2 regions of the Mycobacterium sp. NGS68 genome follow, and region 1 is predicted to be linked to the other one. Evidence: riboswitches for the same ligand, from Rfam matches in the RefSeq annotation. Region 1 holds a riboswitch; the other holds the start of a gene.
The links. A riboswitch is a leader RNA that binds a small molecule or an ion and turns the genes downstream of it on or off. The one in region 1 is predicted to bind cobalamin.
Positions count from the first base shown of each region.

Region 2: linked by a shared signal. The riboswitch ahead of AC5Y5V_RS02610 (PPE domain-containing protein) and the one ahead of metE (5-methyltetrahydropteroyltriglutamate--homocysteine S-methyltransferase) in region 1 are both predicted to bind cobalamin.

Region 1 is NZ_JCALCE010000029.1:57,916-66,519, forward strand. Features, by position in the region: gene AC5Y5V_RS24615 (nitroreductase family protein) at 1-159, shown strand, start outside; gene AC5Y5V_RS24620 (TetR/AcrR family transcriptional regulator) at 252-1,532, shown strand; gene AC5Y5V_RS24625 (SDR family oxidoreductase) at 1,618-2,460, shown strand; gene AC5Y5V_RS24630 (SDR family oxidoreductase) at 2,480-3,130, shown strand; gene AC5Y5V_RS24635 (alpha/beta fold hydrolase) at 3,119-3,952, opposite strand; cobalamin riboswitch at 4,024-4,244, shown strand; gene metE (5-methyltetrahydropteroyltriglutamate--homocysteine S-methyltransferase) at 4,392-6,659, shown strand; gene AC5Y5V_RS24645 (DUF3556 domain-containing protein) at 6,669-8,390, opposite strand.
Region 2 is NZ_JCALCE010000001.1:572,787-581,390, forward strand. Features, by position in the region: gene AC5Y5V_RS02600 (HAD-IC family P-type ATPase) at 1-4,203, opposite strand, end outside; gene AC5Y5V_RS02605 (hypothetical protein) at 4,339-4,944, opposite strand; gene AC5Y5V_RS02610 (PPE domain-containing protein) at 4,958-6,643, opposite strand; cobalamin riboswitch at 6,704-6,883, opposite strand; gene AC5Y5V_RS02615 (hypothetical protein) at 7,033-7,257, opposite strand; gene AC5Y5V_RS02620 (rhomboid family intramembrane serine protease) at 7,321-8,184, shown strand; gene AC5Y5V_RS02625 (SRPBCC family protein) at 8,193-8,604, shown strand, end outside.

The sequences.
Region 1 (8,604 bases):
CGCGAAGTGGGGCAGCTGCTGGATATCCCGAAGAACTACGTACAGGGCTGCCTGTTGCCGGTGGCGCGGCTGCGTGCCGGGCACCGGTTCACGCCGGCCCGGCGGCGGCCCGTCGACGAGGTGGTCGCGCTGGACGATTGGGACGGTCCGCCGCTCTAAGATGGGTCCATCAGCGCAGTCAGCAGCGCATTTCCCGCCGCAATTCTGATAGCCTTTACCAAAGATTTGGTTCACCGGGAGGACAGGTGCAGATGGCCAAAGCCGATGCACCGGACCAGGCCCGCGGCGCGGCGGACACGGGGACCCGCCGGACCGAGATCCTGCAGACCGCCGCGTCGCTCATCGCGTCGTCGGGATTGCGCACCTCGCTACAGGAAATCGCCGACGCGGCAGGCATTCTCCCGGGCAGCCTGTATCACCACTTCGAATCCAAAGAAGCGATCCTCGTCGAGCTGATCCAGCGCTACCAGGACGACCTCGACCGCATCGGGCGCGACGCGCAGGCCCGGCTCGACGAACCCGACGCGCGTCCCGCCGCCGAGAAAATCACCGAGTTGGGCGTGGCCATCGCCGACTGCGCGGTGGAGCATCGGGCGGCCCTGCAGATGTCGTTCTATGAGGGCCCCAGCGCGGACCCGGAGCTGACGAAGCTCACCCGGCAGCAGCCGACGGCCATCCAGGAGGCGATGCTGCAGACGCTGCGGGCCGGCCGGTGGAGCGGCTATATCAGGCCCGACATCGACCTTCCGGTGCTTGCTGACAGCATCTGTCAGTCGATGCTGCGGGTAGGGCTGCATGTCATCCGGGACAAGGCTGCCGCCGATCAGGTGGCGCGGCTCATGTGTCGAATCATCTTGCAGGGGTTGGCCGCCCGCCCACCCGCCGACGCGGCGCTGGATCGCTCCAAGGCCTTTGCCGCCGCCAGCGCCGTCATCGACGAGTGGGCCGACGACAGCGCCGCCGACCCCAGCGACAAGGCGGCCCACCTGCGTGCGGTCGCGCGCACGGAGTTCGGACGCAAGGGCTACGAAGTCACCACGATCCGGGACATCGCCTCCGCGGCCGGTCTGGGCACCGGCACCGTCTACCGCGTGATCGGCTCGAAGGACGAGTTGCTCGACTCGATCATGCGGTCGTTCGGCCAGAAGGTGGAGGCCGGTTGGGTCGCCGTGCTGCGCTCGGACGCGACGCCCGTCGAGAAGCTCGACGCGATGAGTTGGGTGCACGTCAACGCGCTGGATCAGTTTTCCGACGAGTTCCGCATCCAGCTCGCCTGGATGCGGCAGTCGCCGCCGACCACCAACCCGGGTTGGTCGTATCCCACCCGGCTGCGGCAGATGAAATCGCTTCTCTCCGAAGGGATCCGGTCGGGTGAGATACGCATCGAGACGCCGTCGACCGCGATGCTGGCGCGCTGCGTCATCGGCATGCAGTGGATACCGGAGAACATCCTGCGTGCCATCGGGATCCGGGCCTCGCTGCTGCACGCCCGGGACACGGTCCTACGTGGCGCGGCGGTGCCTGGCAAGTAGCGACCCCGGTGTTGAACCAAACAACTGTTACTCCTACAGTAGGGCCAGTAGAACCGCATTGGCGGTCACCGAGAAGGGGATTTCCATGACAGTTGTGGATCGGCTGCGTTATGACGGCAAGCGGGCGCTCGTCGTCGGCGGCGCGACGGGCATGGGCGCGGCGGCCGCGAAGTCGGCCGGGGAGCTCGGCGCCGAGGTCATCGTGCTGGACTACGCCCCGGTGAACTACGACGTCGCCAAGTCGATCCAGGTGGACCTGCGGGACCCCGCGTCGATCGACGCCGCGCTCGAGCAACTCGACGGTCCGGTCCACGCCGTGTTCTCGGCCGCCGGGATCGCCGACGGGACGACCGACCTGATGGCGATCAACTTCCTCGGCCACCGCTACCTCATCGAGCGCCTGATCGAGAAGAACCAACTGCCGTCGGGCTCGGCGATCTGCTTCATCTCCTCGGTCGCCGGCATGGGTTGGGAGAACGACCTGGAGCTCCTGACGGAGTTCCTGGCCATTCCGGACTTCGCGGCGGCCCAGGACTGGGTCAAGGCCCACGAGTCCGAAGGCGTCATCCACTACGGCTTCAGCAAGAAGGTCGTCAACGCCTACGTGGCGACGCAGGGCTACCCGTTGCTGAAGAAGGGCATCCGGATCAACGCCATCTGCCCGGGCCCTACCGACACCCCGCTGGCGCAGGCCAACGCCGATCTGTGGCTGACCTTCGCGCAGGACTACCGCGACGAGACCGGCTCCAAGGTGCACACGCCGGAGCAGATGGGCGACGTCATGGCGTTCCTCAACAGCGCCGCCGCATTCGGTATCAGCGGGATCACGCTGCTGGTGGACTACGGCCACACGATGGCTTCGTTGACCGGCGCCTACCCGCCGGGCAAGCCCATCATTGACCTGATCATGGGGCGCGTGAAGCTCTAAGCGCGCTAGCGTCGAACGTATGGCGCGCATCATCGTGTTCGGCGGCCACGGCAAGGTCGCCCTGCAATTGGCCCGCATCCTCACCGACCGCGGCGACGACGTCAGCTCGGTGTTCCGCAACCCGGACCACGCCGACGACGTGGAAGCCACGGGCGCGACGCCGATCACGGCCGACATCGAACAGCTCGACACCGACGCGCTGGCCGAGCTGGTGGCCGGCCACGACGCCGTGGTGTTCTCCGCGGGCGCGGGCGGCGGCAATCCCGCGCGCACCTACGCCGTCGACCGCGACGCCGCGATCCGGATCGTCGACGCCGCCGGTCAGGCGGGCGTCAGGCGGTTCGTGATGGTCTCCTACTTCGGCGCGGGACCCGACCATGGCGTTCCACCGGAGAACTCGTTCTTCCACTACGCCGAGGCCAAGGCCGCGGCTGACGAGCACCTGCGCGCCAGCGCCCTGGATTGGACCGTGCTGGGGCCGGGCCACCTGACCCTCGATCCCTCGACGGGACGGATCACTGTCGGCGACGCACAGGGCCGCGGCGGTTCGGTGTCGCGCGCCGACGTCGCGCTCGTCGTCGCCGCCGCGCTGGCCGATGACTCGACGATCCGCCGGACCATCGAGTTCAACAACGGCGACGTCCCCATCGCCGAGGCGCTAGCGGGCTGACGAGCCGGGATCCAGGTCGCGTACCTGCTGTGCCAGCCGCTGCGGACGCAAAAGTGGTGCGTTGTGGTCGAGCCCGGGTAGCACGAGTGCGTGTGCGCCTGGCGTTGCGTCGGCGATAGCGCGCGCTGCGCTGCCGAAGGCGGCCGGACTCCGCTGCCCGGCAAGGACATCCATGCGCATCGATACGGCGCCGTAGGTCGAAGCGGGTCCGTCCAATCCCAACATCTCCCGCCCTTCGAAAATGGTTGTCGGTATCAGATCTCGCTCCTGACGCCATACCGTGTTGAGCAGGGTCCGCGTCAGGGCAACCGCCACCGGTAGCGGGAGACGAGCCCACCCGCCCAGTTCGCGCATGAGTTCGGCCAGAGCGCGGACATGCTGTCCTTCCTCCGCCAGGCGCGTTACTCGCGAGAAAAATGGCGGCAAGGAGCCGTCTACTCCGACCCCCGCGTCGTACGTCACAACCCAACTCAACTGTTCGGCGGTGGCTCGAATGGCCGTTTGTAGCGCGATAAGACCGCCGTAACTGTGCCCGAATAACAGCCGCGAATGCGTCGCCTCCAGCGCGGCGAAGGTGTCGTCACACTCACGATCCATGCTGTAGGCCGAGCCCTGGGGACCGCTGTCGCCCCGGCCCCGCCGATGCACGAGGTGGACGGTGTAGGAGGTTGCCAATCGTCGCGCGAAGCGCCGGTAGCGTACCGGCGGAACCAGTCCCCCTGTCAGGACGACCAGCCCGGGTCCGGAGCCGATGCTGTCGATGGCGATCGCCGTGCCATCCGCCGACGTGACAAACGATTGCTCGAAGCCGCGCGCCGTCATCCGCACTCCGATCCGTCGCGGTTACGTCAGCGGGAGTTTAGCCACGACCGACCCGCACGGTAGTGTTAACGGCGCAGTTGGTTTGCTGACGCCCTGCTGGGCGCCGGCATCGAGCGAAGCACGTTAACAGTGCCTCGCGAGAGGGAACCCGGTGAAAGTCCGGGACTGTCCCGCAGCGGTAAGCAGGAACGACCGCCGTCAAATAGCACTGGTCCAGAGGGACCGGGAAGCGACGGCCAGTAGGAGCACCTCCGGGTGCGCGCCTGTGAGTCCGAAGACCTGCCGGCTGTGCCGGGCGCGCCGCGTCCGGCGGCACATCGCCTCGTGGAATGGGCGTTTGGCCTTCGGTTGCGGATAGCACCCCGCGGGTGCGCGCCGTCGACCGTTTGGCTGCGCGTCCGCGGGCGGTGACCACACCGTCGATTCGAAGGACGCGCTAGTGACACAGCAACCATTCACCGCCACCATTACCGGCTCGCCGCGCATCGGCCCCAAACGCGAACTGAAGCGCGCGACCGAAGGCTACTGGGCCGGCCGCACCAGCCGCTCCGACCTGGAATCCGTCGCCGCGACGCTGCGCCGCGACACCTGGTCTCACCTGGCCGAGGCCGGCCTGGACTCGGTGCCGGTGAACACCTTCTCCTACTACGACCAGATGCTCGACACGGCGGTGCTGCTCGGCGCGCTGCCGGGCCGGGTGGCCGAGATCCCCGACGAGCTGGACCGCTACTTCGCGGCCGCGCGCGGCAATAGGGACGTCGCTCCGCTGGAGATGACGAAGTGGTTCGACACCAACTACCACTACATCGTTCCCGAGATCGAGCCCGCGACCAAGTTCGCACTGAACCCCGACAAGGTGCTCTCCGAGCTGAAAGAGGCACTCGGTCAGGGCATTCCAGCGCGTCCGGTAATCATCGGGCCGATCACCTTCCTGTTGCTGTCCAAGGGCGTGAACGGCGGCGGCGCACCGATCGAGCGACTGCAGGAACTGGTCCCGATCTACGCCGAGCTGCTGTCGCTGATCGCCGATAACGGCGCGCAGTGGGTGCAGCTCGACGAGCCGGCGCTGGTCACCGATATCTCCCCCGACGCGCCCGCGCTGGCCGAGGCGGTCTACAACGCGCTGGGCTCGGTGAGCAACCGGCCCGCCATCTACGTCGCCACCTACTTCGGCGACCCGGGCGCGTCGCTGGCCGGGCTGGCCCGCACGCCCGTCGAGGCAATCGGCGTCGACCTGGTCTCCGGCGCCGACACGGCGATTGCCGCGGCGCCGGAGCTGGCGGACAAGACCGTCGTCGCCGGCGTCGTCGACGGTCGCAACATCTGGCGCACCGACCTGCAGGCGGCGCTGGACAGGCTGGCCGCCCTGCAGGGTTCGGCGGGGTCCGTCGCCGTATCGACGTCGTGCTCGACGCTGCACGTGCCGTACTCGCTGGACCCGGAAACCGATCTGGACGACGCGCTGCGCAGCTGGCTGGCGTTCGGTGCGGAAAAGGTGCGCGAGGTCGTCGTCCTCGCCCGCGCCCTGCACGAGGGTCGCGACGCCGTCACCGACGAGATCGAGGCATCCAACTCGGCCGTCGCGTCCCGCAAGAAGGACCCGCGCCTGCACAACGAGCAGGTCCGGGCCCGCATCGACTCGATCGTGGCCTCCGGCGCGCACCGGGGCGACGCCGCGCAGCGGCGGGCCAGCCAGGACGCGCGCCTGCACCTGCCGCCGTTGCCGACCACGACGATCGGCTCCTACCCGCAGACCTCGGCGATCCGGAAGGCCCGCGCGGCACTGCGGTCCGGCGAGATCGACGAGGCCGAATACGACCGCCGGATGAAGCGGGAGATCGCCGACGTCATCAAGCTGCAGGAGGACCTCGGCCTGGACGTGCTGGTGCACGGCGAGCCGGAACGCAACGACATGGTGCAGTACTTCGCCGAGCAGCTGGACGGCTTCTTCGCCACCCAGAACGGCTGGGTGCAGTCCTACGGCAGCCGCTGCGTGCGCCCGCCGATCCTGTTCGGCGACGTGGTTCGCACACACCCGATGACCGTCGAATGGATCACCTACGCGCAGTCGCTGACCGACAAGCCCGTGAAGGGCATGCTGACCGGGCCGGTCACGATCCTGGCCTGGTCGTTCGTCCGGGACGACCAGCCGCTGGCCGACACCGCCAACCAGGTGGCGCTGGCCATCCGCGACGAGACCGTGGACCTGCAGGCCGCCGGCATCGCCGTCATCCAGGTCGACGAGCCCGCGCTGCGCGAGCTGCTGCCGCTGCGTCGCGCCGACCAGGACGAGTACCTGCGCTGGGCCGTCGGGGCTTTCCGCCTGGCCACCTCCGGCGTCGCCGACTCGACGCAGATCCACACGCACCTGTGCTACTCGGAGTTCGGCGAGGTGATCGGGGCGATCGCGGACCTCGACGCCGACGTGACGTCCATCGAGGCCGCACGTTCGCACATGGAGGTGCTCGACGACCTGAACGCGGTCGGCTTCTCCAACAGCGTGGGCCCGGGCGTCTACGACATCCACTCCCCGCGGGTGCCGAGCGCCGAGGAGATGGCCGCGTCGCTGCGTGCCGCGCTGAAAGCCGTTCCCGCCGAACGGCTCTGGGTCAACCCCGACTGCGGCCTGAAGACCCGCAACACCGACGAGGTGACCGCGTCGCTGCAGAACATGGTCGCCGCCGCGCAGGAGGTGCGCGCCGAGTAGGCCGAGCCGTTACTCGGAGGCCACCTGGACCGGCACGTCGTCGTCCCAGGGCTGCCGCGTCACCATGTCGGCGACGCGGACCGTCCCGCGCTCGAACTCGCCGGTCGCGGCATCCACCAGGCGGTAGGCCTGCGTCTGCTTGTGGATCGGCTGGGCGTCGAGCAGGACGACGCGCACCTCGCCCGGGGCGAACCTGCAGCGTTGCTGCATGGCGGTGATCAGCTGCTCGTTGTGCATGTGACCGTCGCCGAAGTTCCACCCGATGGCCGTGCTGCAGATCCGCTCGCCGTCGGTGATGACGTAGTCGTCCTCGTTCTGGCCAGCCATGGCGCGGTGCGCCAGCGTGAACAGGGCGCGGCCGTGCGTGTTCATGGCGCGGAATGCGTAGCCGAGGTACATCGGGATCTGCGCGCGGTCCTTGCCGTAATAGCGCTCCAGCTGCGCCTGCGGCATGGCCGCGATCGCGACGATGCCGCGCCCGATCTTCTCGCTGGCAGATGGCTTGATGCACCACAGCGTGGTGTCCCAGTTGCCGGCGTAGTAACGCATGCCGGGCAGAAACGAGATCTTGCGCGGGAACAGGTTACCCAGGATGACGGTGCCCACGACGATGGCAAGCAGAATCGCCACCGGCACAGGGTGTTTCACGTCCGTCAGGCCAGTACGCGCATGGCCGACGAACAGCGACAGCACGCCGAAGATCATGAACACGTTCCACTCCAGCGGGACGCCCATGGGGATGGCCGTCAGGATGCCGAGGTGGAAGCAGACCATCACGATCGCGGCGATCGTGGTCGGCAACCCGCCGTGGGAGAAGAACAACACCACCGGCACGCACATCTCGATGAACGTGCTGACGTGCGCGAACAGCCGCGACAGGAATCCCGGCCGCAGATCGTCGGGGAACTTCTCGAAGAACAGCCGCTTGACAAACCGCGGCCGAAACAGCGGGTTGTTGGACATCATCGTGGAGATCACGAACGGGAAGTGCTTGTTGAGCTTCGACGTCGCCGCGCCCATCCAGATCACCAGGAATACCAGCTTGGCGGCGACGATCATGTCGACGGGCGCGAACAGGAACGTCACGGTCAGCGTCGCGTAGACCTCGCCGCGAGCGGCCAGGAAGATTACCTTGTCGCGCAGGCTGAGCACGCCGAGGAGCAGCAGGATCAGCACGATCTCCCACTTCGGCAGCAGTCCGGCCTTGCTGTGCAGCGCGGGGACCGGGCCGTTGCCGTCGGTGAACAAAGCGCTGACGATGAACACCAGCAGCAGCGCGTACAGCGCGACGTCCACCGGCTTGCGTTTGGTGCCCTGGGTCCAGCCGAAGCGGTCCGACCACGGTGGCAGCCGGATCGTGCCGAACCGCATCCAGTACAGGATCGAGCCCATCGGGGGGAAGAACCGGTTGTTCAGCGGCCCGAAACCGCAGCCGAGCCCGACCACCTCGAACAGCATCGTGTAGAGCACGACCTTTTCGAAGACGATCGGCTCCGCGTACCACGACTTGACGTCGGTGAACCCGTCGATGCCACGGGTGCTGAAGACGATCAGCCAGGCGAACAGGATGTAGAGCAGGATCTTGACGACGTAGAACAGGTGCAGCGCCACCGGCGTCCCGAAGCCCACCTCGGCCCAGTGCCGCGCCATCGGGCGGATCTTCTCGGCGCGCGTGCCCTTGCTCCACTCGTCGATGTCCACGTCGGGCAGCTCGGGCTTCAGGAATCCCATGGCGGACAGACTAGAACGCGTTCTACAGGGGTGCACGATACGCCCGCCATCCGGCGCGCGTGGTGGCCAATCCGCTACTTGCGGTACGTAAATTAGCTCCACTCAATAACAGTTAATTGTCGGCTGCGCTAATAGCATACTCACAGCAATAATTCAGGCTGATTTACCAACTCTTTGGCGGTTAAAGCCGTATATTACATACGCCTTTAACCTT
Region 2 (8,604 bases), on a different contig from region 1:
CAGGATCGTCACCGCGTCCCGCACGCCCGCCCACATGGTGCGGCCCTCGACCAGCGCGTCGAGCAGCACACCGAGGTCTTCGTCGGTCAGCACGATGTCGGCGGCCCCGCGCGCGGCCGAGGAACCGCGACCGCTGACCCCGATGCCCACGTCGGCCATCCGGATGGCGGCGGCGTCGTTGGCGCCGTCGCCGACCATCGCGGTCACTCGCCCGCGGCGCTGCAGCGCCGCCACGATCTGCACCTTCTGTTCGGGGCTCACCCGGGCGAAGACCTGCACGTCGGCGACCAGCTTCGCACGTCCGTCGTCGTCCAGTCCGACGAGTTCGGCGCCGGTCACCACCCGGGCATCCTCCGGCAGTCCCAGCTGCCGCGCGATGGCGCGCGCCGTGACCGGGTGGTCGCCGGTGATCAGCACGACGTTGCGCCGGGCGTCCACCAGCGCCTCGATCAGCGGACGCGACGACGGCCGTGCGGTGTCCGCGAGCCCGACGTAGCCGATCAGCTCCAATCCGTGCGCCGCCTCGTCGACGGCGTCGGCGTCGGTGTCGTCGTCGTCCTCGGTGTCGTGAATCCACGGGCGCTGCGCCACCGCAAGCACCCGCAGGCCCTGCTCGGCGAGGCTGTGCACCACCGATTCGGCGTGCGCAAGTTCGGCGTCGGACTCGGCTTCGTCGAACCGGCAGCGCGGCAGAACGACCTCGGGAGCGCCCTTGAGCATCAGCATCGGCGTACCGGGGTCGCTGCTCATCGTTCCGATCGACGCGGCGAAGCCACGACTCGACTCGAAGGGCACCTCCGCAAGCACGGTCCAGCCCGACGCGGCCTGCCCGTTGAGCGAGCTCGCCGCGGTGAGGATCGCCTCGTCGGTGGCGTGCGCGTGGCCCTGTCCGTCGTGCGGCTGGGTGGATGCCCACGCGGCCTTGCGCAGCACCGTCGCGGATTGCGGATCGCTGGCAAACGGTGCATACGGGCCCTCGGCCTTGCCCTTTGCGGGCACGGCGCACACCACGCGCAACCGGTTCTCGGTCAGCGTGCCGGTCTTGTCGAAGCAGACGGTGTCGACGCGGCCCAGCGCCTCGATGGTGCGCGGCGCGCGGACCAGCGCGCCCTGTGCCGTGAGCCGCTGCGCGGCCGCGAGCTGAGACAGCGTGGCCACCAACGGCAGGCCCTCGGGCACGGCGGCCACCGCGATCGCGACACCGTCGGCCACGGCCTGCCGCAGCGGGGCGCGACGCAGCAGCGCCAGCCCCGTCACCGCGGCCCCACCGGCCAGGGTCAGCGGCAGCACCTTGCTGGTGAGCTCGCGCAGCCGGGCCTGCACGCCGGCCGACGTTTCGACGTCGGCGACCGCGGAGATGGCGCGTTGGGCGGCGGTGCCGACGCCGGTGGCGACGACGATCGCGCGGGCGCGCCCCGCGACGATCGTGCTGCCCTCGAACAGCATGCTGGCCCGGTCGGCGTCGTTGACCGCGACGGCATCCACCTGCTTGTCCACCGGCAGCGACTCGCCGGTGAGCAGGGACTCGTCGACCTCAAGGTCCTCGGCCACCAGCAGGCGGCAGTCGGCGGGGACCACCTCCGGTGCCGCCAGGTCGATGACGTCGCCGACCCGCAGCGACTTCGCGGAAACCGTCGCGGTGCGGGTGGTGTGCTGGGCGGCCTCCAGCCGACGACGCGTGGTCGCCACGGCCGGGACGACGACACGGCGCACCAGCTGGTCTTGTTCGGCGAACAGTTCGGCGGCCGCAGCCTCGGCCCGCAACCGTTGCACCCCACCGGTTATCGCGTTGACCGTCATGACGCCGGCCACCAGCAGCGCGTCGACGTTGCTGCCCACGATCGCCGACGCCGCCGCACCTACCGCCAGGATCGGGGTCAGCGGATCGGCGAGCTCATGCCGGGTGGCGATCGCCAGCCGGCCCAGGGCCTGCAGCGGGCCGCGCAGCGGCGCGGCCACCGGCTCGTAGGACAGGTCGTCCAGAATGCGCCGCCAGGCCGGTGTTCCGGCCTCGACGGCCAGCGGCCTGGCGCCGCCGGCCAGCCGTGAGTAGACGATCTCGGGGTCCAGCGCGTGCCAGGCGGTCAGCGGCTGCGGCGTGGGATCGGCCAGCCGCAGCACCTTGCTGGCCGACCACGTCCCCGACACCAAAGCCGTTGCGGCGGCGGCGTTCACGGGGTTGAGCCAGCGTCGGAAGCCGACGTTGGATCGGCCTTCGGTGCCGGTGACCAACAGCAGGCCGGCCAGCGTGGTGCCGCCCTGGGCGAGGTGCACCGCGGATTCGCTGGCCGAGCGGGCGACCGGAATCGCCGACAGGATCCGGACCGCCGCCGCCAGATCGGTGCCGGTGATGATGTCGGCGGTCCAGGGTGTGGCGGCACGCGGATCGTCAAGTGCCACACCGACGTCGGCGATGGCCAGCGCGGCCAGCGTGTCGGTCGATGCGAAGTCGCGGTGCAGCGCGGTGATCAGCAGCACCGGCCCGCGGTCGGTCCGCAGGTCGCGCACCAGCTTCAGCAGCGGCGTGCCCGGGGGGTGCGACGCGCCGACACTGGCGTTCAGGTCCTCGGTGCCCGCGACGTGCCGCAGCACCACCCGGGCCCCGGTGCGGTGCGCGGTCTGGAACAGCGGGATTGCGTACGGGTCGACCTCCCACCCGACGGCGACGCTGCCGACCCGCTGGCCGTCGACCACCAAATCGGCACGTTCGAGGCCCTGCGCGGGTGCGGCCGAAGGCCCTTGCGGCCGAATCCATCTCAGCCGCGCGCCAGTCGCCGGCAGCTCGTCGGGGTCCGGCTCGGGCGCCTCCTCGCCGTGCAGCAGCGCGTCGGCGACCTCGTAGACCCGGTCGTCGTCCCAGCCGGGTTCGTCCCCTTCCGCATGCAGGACGGCGCGGTGATCGCCGCGCAGCGCGGCGCCGTCGATGACGACCACTTGCACGCGGTCCAGGCGGCGCAGCGCACCCGGGTCGAGCACCAGTTGACCCGCGTTGGCCAGGCCGCGGCCCAGCACCGCCGCGAACGACTGACGGCCCATGTGCGCCGCCCTGGGGACCCCGGCCAGGATCGCGCCGGCCGCGTCTTCGGTGCCGCCGCCGGCCAGCAGCGCGCTGGCCGCCGCGATCAGCGACCCGTTCGCCGCCGAATCGGCGTAGCTCTCCACCGGCCCCTTCATCGAGCCCTTGGCGGTGTCGATCGCGGCGTCGATGGCCCCGCCGACGACGACGTGGGCTTCGTCACCCGCCGCCGCCGCGGCCCAGTTGTGCCGGGGCGCCTGCGTTTTGGCGCCCGCCGACGAAATGATCGGCACCACCGGCGCCTGCGGCCGCGCGGGCGACGCCAACTGCGGTTCGCGGTCGCGCCAGACGCGCCGGTGCGCCGCGGCCTCGGAGAGCTGCAGGGTTCGTTGCGCCAGATCCAGCATCGGGGTGCCGAACGCCTGGGTCAGCCCGTTCGACGCCGCCGTCGCGGCGCTGAGCGCGATGTCGGTGCCCACCCGGCCCAGTCGCGATTCCACCAGCGAGACCATGCGGGGTTGGTGATTGATCAGGGCGACGATGGCCCGGGTGGTCCGGGGTGCCGCGGGCAGTTGGGCGACCGACCCGGTGATGGCGGCGGTCATCGCGACCAGATCCATCGCGGCGGCCGTCAGCGGCACCAGAATCGCCAAGGGGTTGCCCGGATCGGCGAACGCCGCGGCCGGTGCCGGCGAACCCGACCCCACGAACGTCAGATCGGCTGCGACGTCGCCCACCACGTCACGCACCTCGTCGAGGACGGCGTCGGCGTCGGCACCAGTGCGGTCCTCGTCGATCTCGACGACCAGCCGGCCCAGCGCGGCCTCGACGTGCGCCTTGGCCACACCCGGGATCCGGCGCACGGGCTCCTCCACCACCGCCGCATGCTCGTCCCACCGCGGGAACGGCAGCAGCGGGTCGAGGTCCAGGTGCACGCGGTTGCCGCTCTGCCAGCGCACCGGCGGGTTGGGGTGGGCTTTCGCGCGGTCCGAGCCGTTGGTGGCCCCGAGCGCACGACCGGTCGATTGCGCCGCCGACTGCACCACCGGGACGACGAGCTCCACGACCGGGCTGGCCAGCATCTGCAGCGTGTCCGCGGCCCCCGACGCGGCGCGCACTAGCTGTGTTGCCCCACCGGTTACGCCGTCGGCCAAACTCCCCACCAGGCCGATACCCGGAATCTTCACTCAGTCACCCTTCAACTGGACCCGCGCTCAATACTTCCGGTGTCTTTCCACGCTGTCCACATCGGAGGCGCATGTGAACACGAGCGTAGGCGCAGCGCGGCGCGGCGGCTCGATGGCAAGACTGCTAGGCGACTTCTAGGCGACGTAATCGCTGCCGTCCCAGTGCAGCACCTTGCTCGTCACCGTCCCTCCGGCGCAGCTCGGCACGCAGTCGTTGCGAGACTGCAGAATCGTGTACCGGCCGTCGGGGCCGGGACCCTGCAGCTTGGCGTCGTAATAGGCGCGCTTGCCCTGGTAGTGGATGTCCGGCTTAGACCATCCTGGGTCCTGGAAGCCGGTAGGCGTCGGCACCAGGACGAGCACCCCGTTGTACCGGCCCGGGTTGTAGGTGACGAAGGAGTTCCCCGTGGCGTCGGTCACCGGGCTGGCGAACGCGAGCGAATTGCCCGAGACATCAAGCGGAATGGCGGTGATCGCCTTGCCGGTGCCCGCGACCGCGACGACACACCCACGGGAGTCCACCTGGTTCGACGGGTTGAGCAGCAGGAACAGCCGGACCGTGCCCAGCTTCGGATGGGTGATGTCCTGGTGGGCGGTGACATCGCCCTGACAGCCGGCATCCGGCGGCGGGGCGTCGGGGAGCGCGGCGGGCCTCGGCGTCGCCGATGAGCCGTGGCCGCCGCCGCAGCCCGTCAGGACCACGGCGAATACGGTGAAGGCCAGCCAGATCCGGTGCCTCATCGCCGTCCCTTCGTCAGCCGTCGTCGTCCGCCTCAGCCGAGTCTGCACCCCAGGTGCCCGGCATCATCGGCATCCGGGGACCGCCGCCCAGCGTGTCGTCGGCCAGGGTGATCAGCCCGGCCGCCTGACCGCCGCCCTTGGCGGCGGTTCCGGTGAAGCCCTGGGTCCCGGCGCCGGCGACCGAGGCCGCCCAGCTGCCGTCGTCCTCCAGATCCATGTACTCGTAGCCGCGCCCGAGCATCTGCGCCTTCGCCCGACGCCGCCGCTGCCTTGGCTCCTGCTCCTTGGGCGCCGCGGCGACGGCCGGAACCTCGGCCTCGTCGGGTTCCGGCGCCTTCTTGCGCGCGGCGGCGGCCGCGGCCCGCCGAGCCGCCGCGCCCACGTCGCCGACCAGGTAGCCGAAGTTCTCCATGCCGGCGCCCAGGGTCGCATTGACGCCGGAACCGCTGAACGTCGGCGGAGCGGCGGTCGGCGGCGGTGCCGGCGCCGACGGCGTGGCCTGCGCGAGCGCCTCCGCCGGAACGGGCGCCGGGGACGAGGACGTCGGGATGTTCGGGGCGAGCGCCGCCAGCGGCGGCATGCCGGGCGGCGGGATGGGCGGCGTCGCCGGCACGGCGGCCAGCGCGGCCAGCCCGGTCAGCCCGACGGGGGCCAGCGCGGCACCGGTGGCCAGCGTCACCAACGGGGCCGTGATCAGCGGCACGAAGACGAAGAGCAGCACGGCGGTCTGCTCCAGCAGGGTCTTCAGCAGCGCGATCGTGTCCGTGATCACCGTGCCGATCACCTCGACGGAGGCGAAGATGATGGTCAAACCGATGGTCGCCGGATTGCCCGACGCGAACGCCGCGGTGAGGTCCGCCGCGACGAACGCGAACATCTGCGACAGATAGGCGACATACGAGCCGATGTCCATCGGGTAGCCGAGGGCGAACGCGATGTTGTACGGGCTGAGGTAGATCAGGGGATTGCCGAGGATGGGCAGGTACGGATCGAACCCGGAGAACAGCGACGAGATGAAGGGGTTGTTGTACAGCGCGTTGGCCAGCGGGTCGAGGACGTCGTTGTAGAACTTGGTGAAGCCGATCTGTTCCAACCACTGACTCCACGTGGTCTGCTGGTCGTCCGGCAGCGGGAACAGCTGGTAGAAGAGGTCTTCCAACGAGGTGACGATCGGCGGGGCCGCGGCGCTCTGCGGTGCGGCGGCCACCGCGGCCGTCGAGACCCCCTGATACGTGGTCATCACCGTGGCGGCCTGGATCCACATCCGCACATAGTCGGCTTCGTTGAGCGCGATCGGGATGGTGTTGATGCCGAAGAAGTTGGTCGCCAGCAGCACCGCGTGGGTGGCGTGGTTGGCGGCCAGTTCGGCCAGGGTCGGCATCGCGGCCAGGGCGGTGGTGTAGGCGGTGGCCGCGGATTCCTGACGCGCGGCGGTCGCCGCGCTGTCGACGGCGGCCTGCGTCAGCCACGCCAGGTACGGGACATGGGCGGCCGCGTAGGCCGCCGCGGTCGGCCCTTCCCACGCGCCGGCCTGTGCCGCCGCCACCAGCGCGGCCAGCTCCTGGGCCGTCTCGGCGTACACCGTGCTCAGCGACGTCCACGATTCGGCCGAGGCCAGCAACGGGCCCGGTCCCGGCCCCGAACTCAGCAAAGTCGAATGCACCTCTGGCGGTGCCGCCATCCAGATGGGGGCGGTCATTGCCGCTCACTCAGGAGAGTCATGAGGGGGTCAGCTCTCTCCGGGGTGCTCCGCCCCGGGTTAGCAGGACGCAATGACGCGAGTCTCCTGGCTCTCGGATCGCCGCTCGCCTCGCCTTCCAGCCGAAGATGGCCGTGGCATGTGAGGTTCGCTCCCCGATTACAGTGGCGGGACCGCGCCGGTTTCGCACCGGCTTCCTACGTCGTCATTGCCTTACGGGCGACATTGTCTCATCCCGGCCGCGGCGCGGCGGTGCGGTTGCCCGAATCTGGAAACGGAATTCGGCGGGAGTTGCCATCCCGGCGGTGCCCACCGGACCGTCGGCCGACATCACGACGCGGTAGCCGTCGAACGGCTACGTGTCGCGATATTCAGCCGAGAAATTGCGCCTAAAGGTACCGGTGGTGTGCCCGTCCAACGTGGTACCCGGTGGGAAAGGACTTCTCGATGACCTGCAGATGGTGGTCCACCCTGGACTCGAGTTCGAGGACTACGCAGCTGTCGCCGACGCACTTCGATTCGAGAACTATGTAGCGTTGCCCACCATCTGTGATCGGGTCACCTGAGTGCAATTTTTCGACTGCCACCAACTCCGGTGTTCCGTCTACCTCCACCCAAGACACAGTAGGTCAACACGCCGGACGAGGGAATAGACCGGCACACGCCAGAATGGTGCGATGAGCTTCCCCGACGTCCCGCAATCGCCCGCCGCGGCGCCGACGTGTTATCGACACCCCGGCCGAGCGACGTACGTGAGCTGCACCCGCTGCGAGCGGCCGATCTGCTCGGACTGCATGCGCAGCGCCGCCGTCGGGCACCAGTGTGTGGACTGCGTCCAGGAGGGCGCCCGGACCGTTCGCCAGCCGCGGACGCGGTTCGGTGGCCGCGAACGATCGGGCGCCCCGGTGGTCACGTATGCGTTGATCGCGGTCAACGTTGCGGTCTTCGTCCTGCAGATCTCGGTGGGGGATCTGGAGCGCAAACTGGCCCTGTGGCCGCCGGCGGTCGCCGTGTACGGGCAGTTCTATCGCCTGGTGACCTCGGCGTTCCTGCACTACGGCGCGGCACACCTGCTGTTCAACATGTGGGCGCTGTACGTGGTGGGCGCGCCGCTGGAGCAGTGGCTGGGCCGGCTGCGTTACGGCGCGCTGTACGGGTTGAGCGCGCTGGGCGGCGCGGTGCTGGTCTACCTGCTCGCACCGCTCAACTCGGCGACCGCGGGTGCTTCCGGCGCGGTGTACGGCCTGTTCGGCGCGATCTTCGTGGTGGCGCGACGACTGGACCTCGACATCCGCGGGATCGTCGCAGTCATCCTCATCAACTTGGCTTTCACCTTCGTCGCGCCGCTGATGGGTTCTCAACAGATCAGCTGGCAGGGGCACGTCGGCGGGCTGATCACCGGCGCCCTGGTGGCCGCGGCCTACGTTTATGCGCCCCGGGCCAGCCGCAACGCGGTCCAGATCGGCGTGACGGTCGTCCTGTTGGCCGTGTTCGCCGGGCTCATCTGGTGGCGCACCGGCGTGCTGCTGGCCCACGTCTAGGTGCCGGCATGAGCTGGTGGATCGCCGAGGCGGAGCGGACGTTGTCGGAACTGGTGCCCGCGCCGCCGGAGTTGGTGCGCGACTTTTACGTCGACCTCGACAACATCAAGATCGTGCACCCGCTCATCGTGTCGGTGGAGGTGCTGTCCCGCACCGACCTTCCGGACGGCGGCTACGCCCAGGCCTATCGGGTGGTGGATCGGATTCCGTTGGGGCCGTTGACCATCAAGACCGCCTACCGGGCGCGGCTGCGAGTGCCGTCGGTAGGCGACGTGCTGACCGAGGCCGACCAGTCGCCCGGCGTCCGGCTGCGCGGCACGGTGAGTTTCGACCCGGTTGACGGCGGCACCCGCGTCACCGAGCGCATTCACTTCGCCGCACCGCGGCCGTTGGCGCGTTTCACCGTCCGCGAGGGCGTCA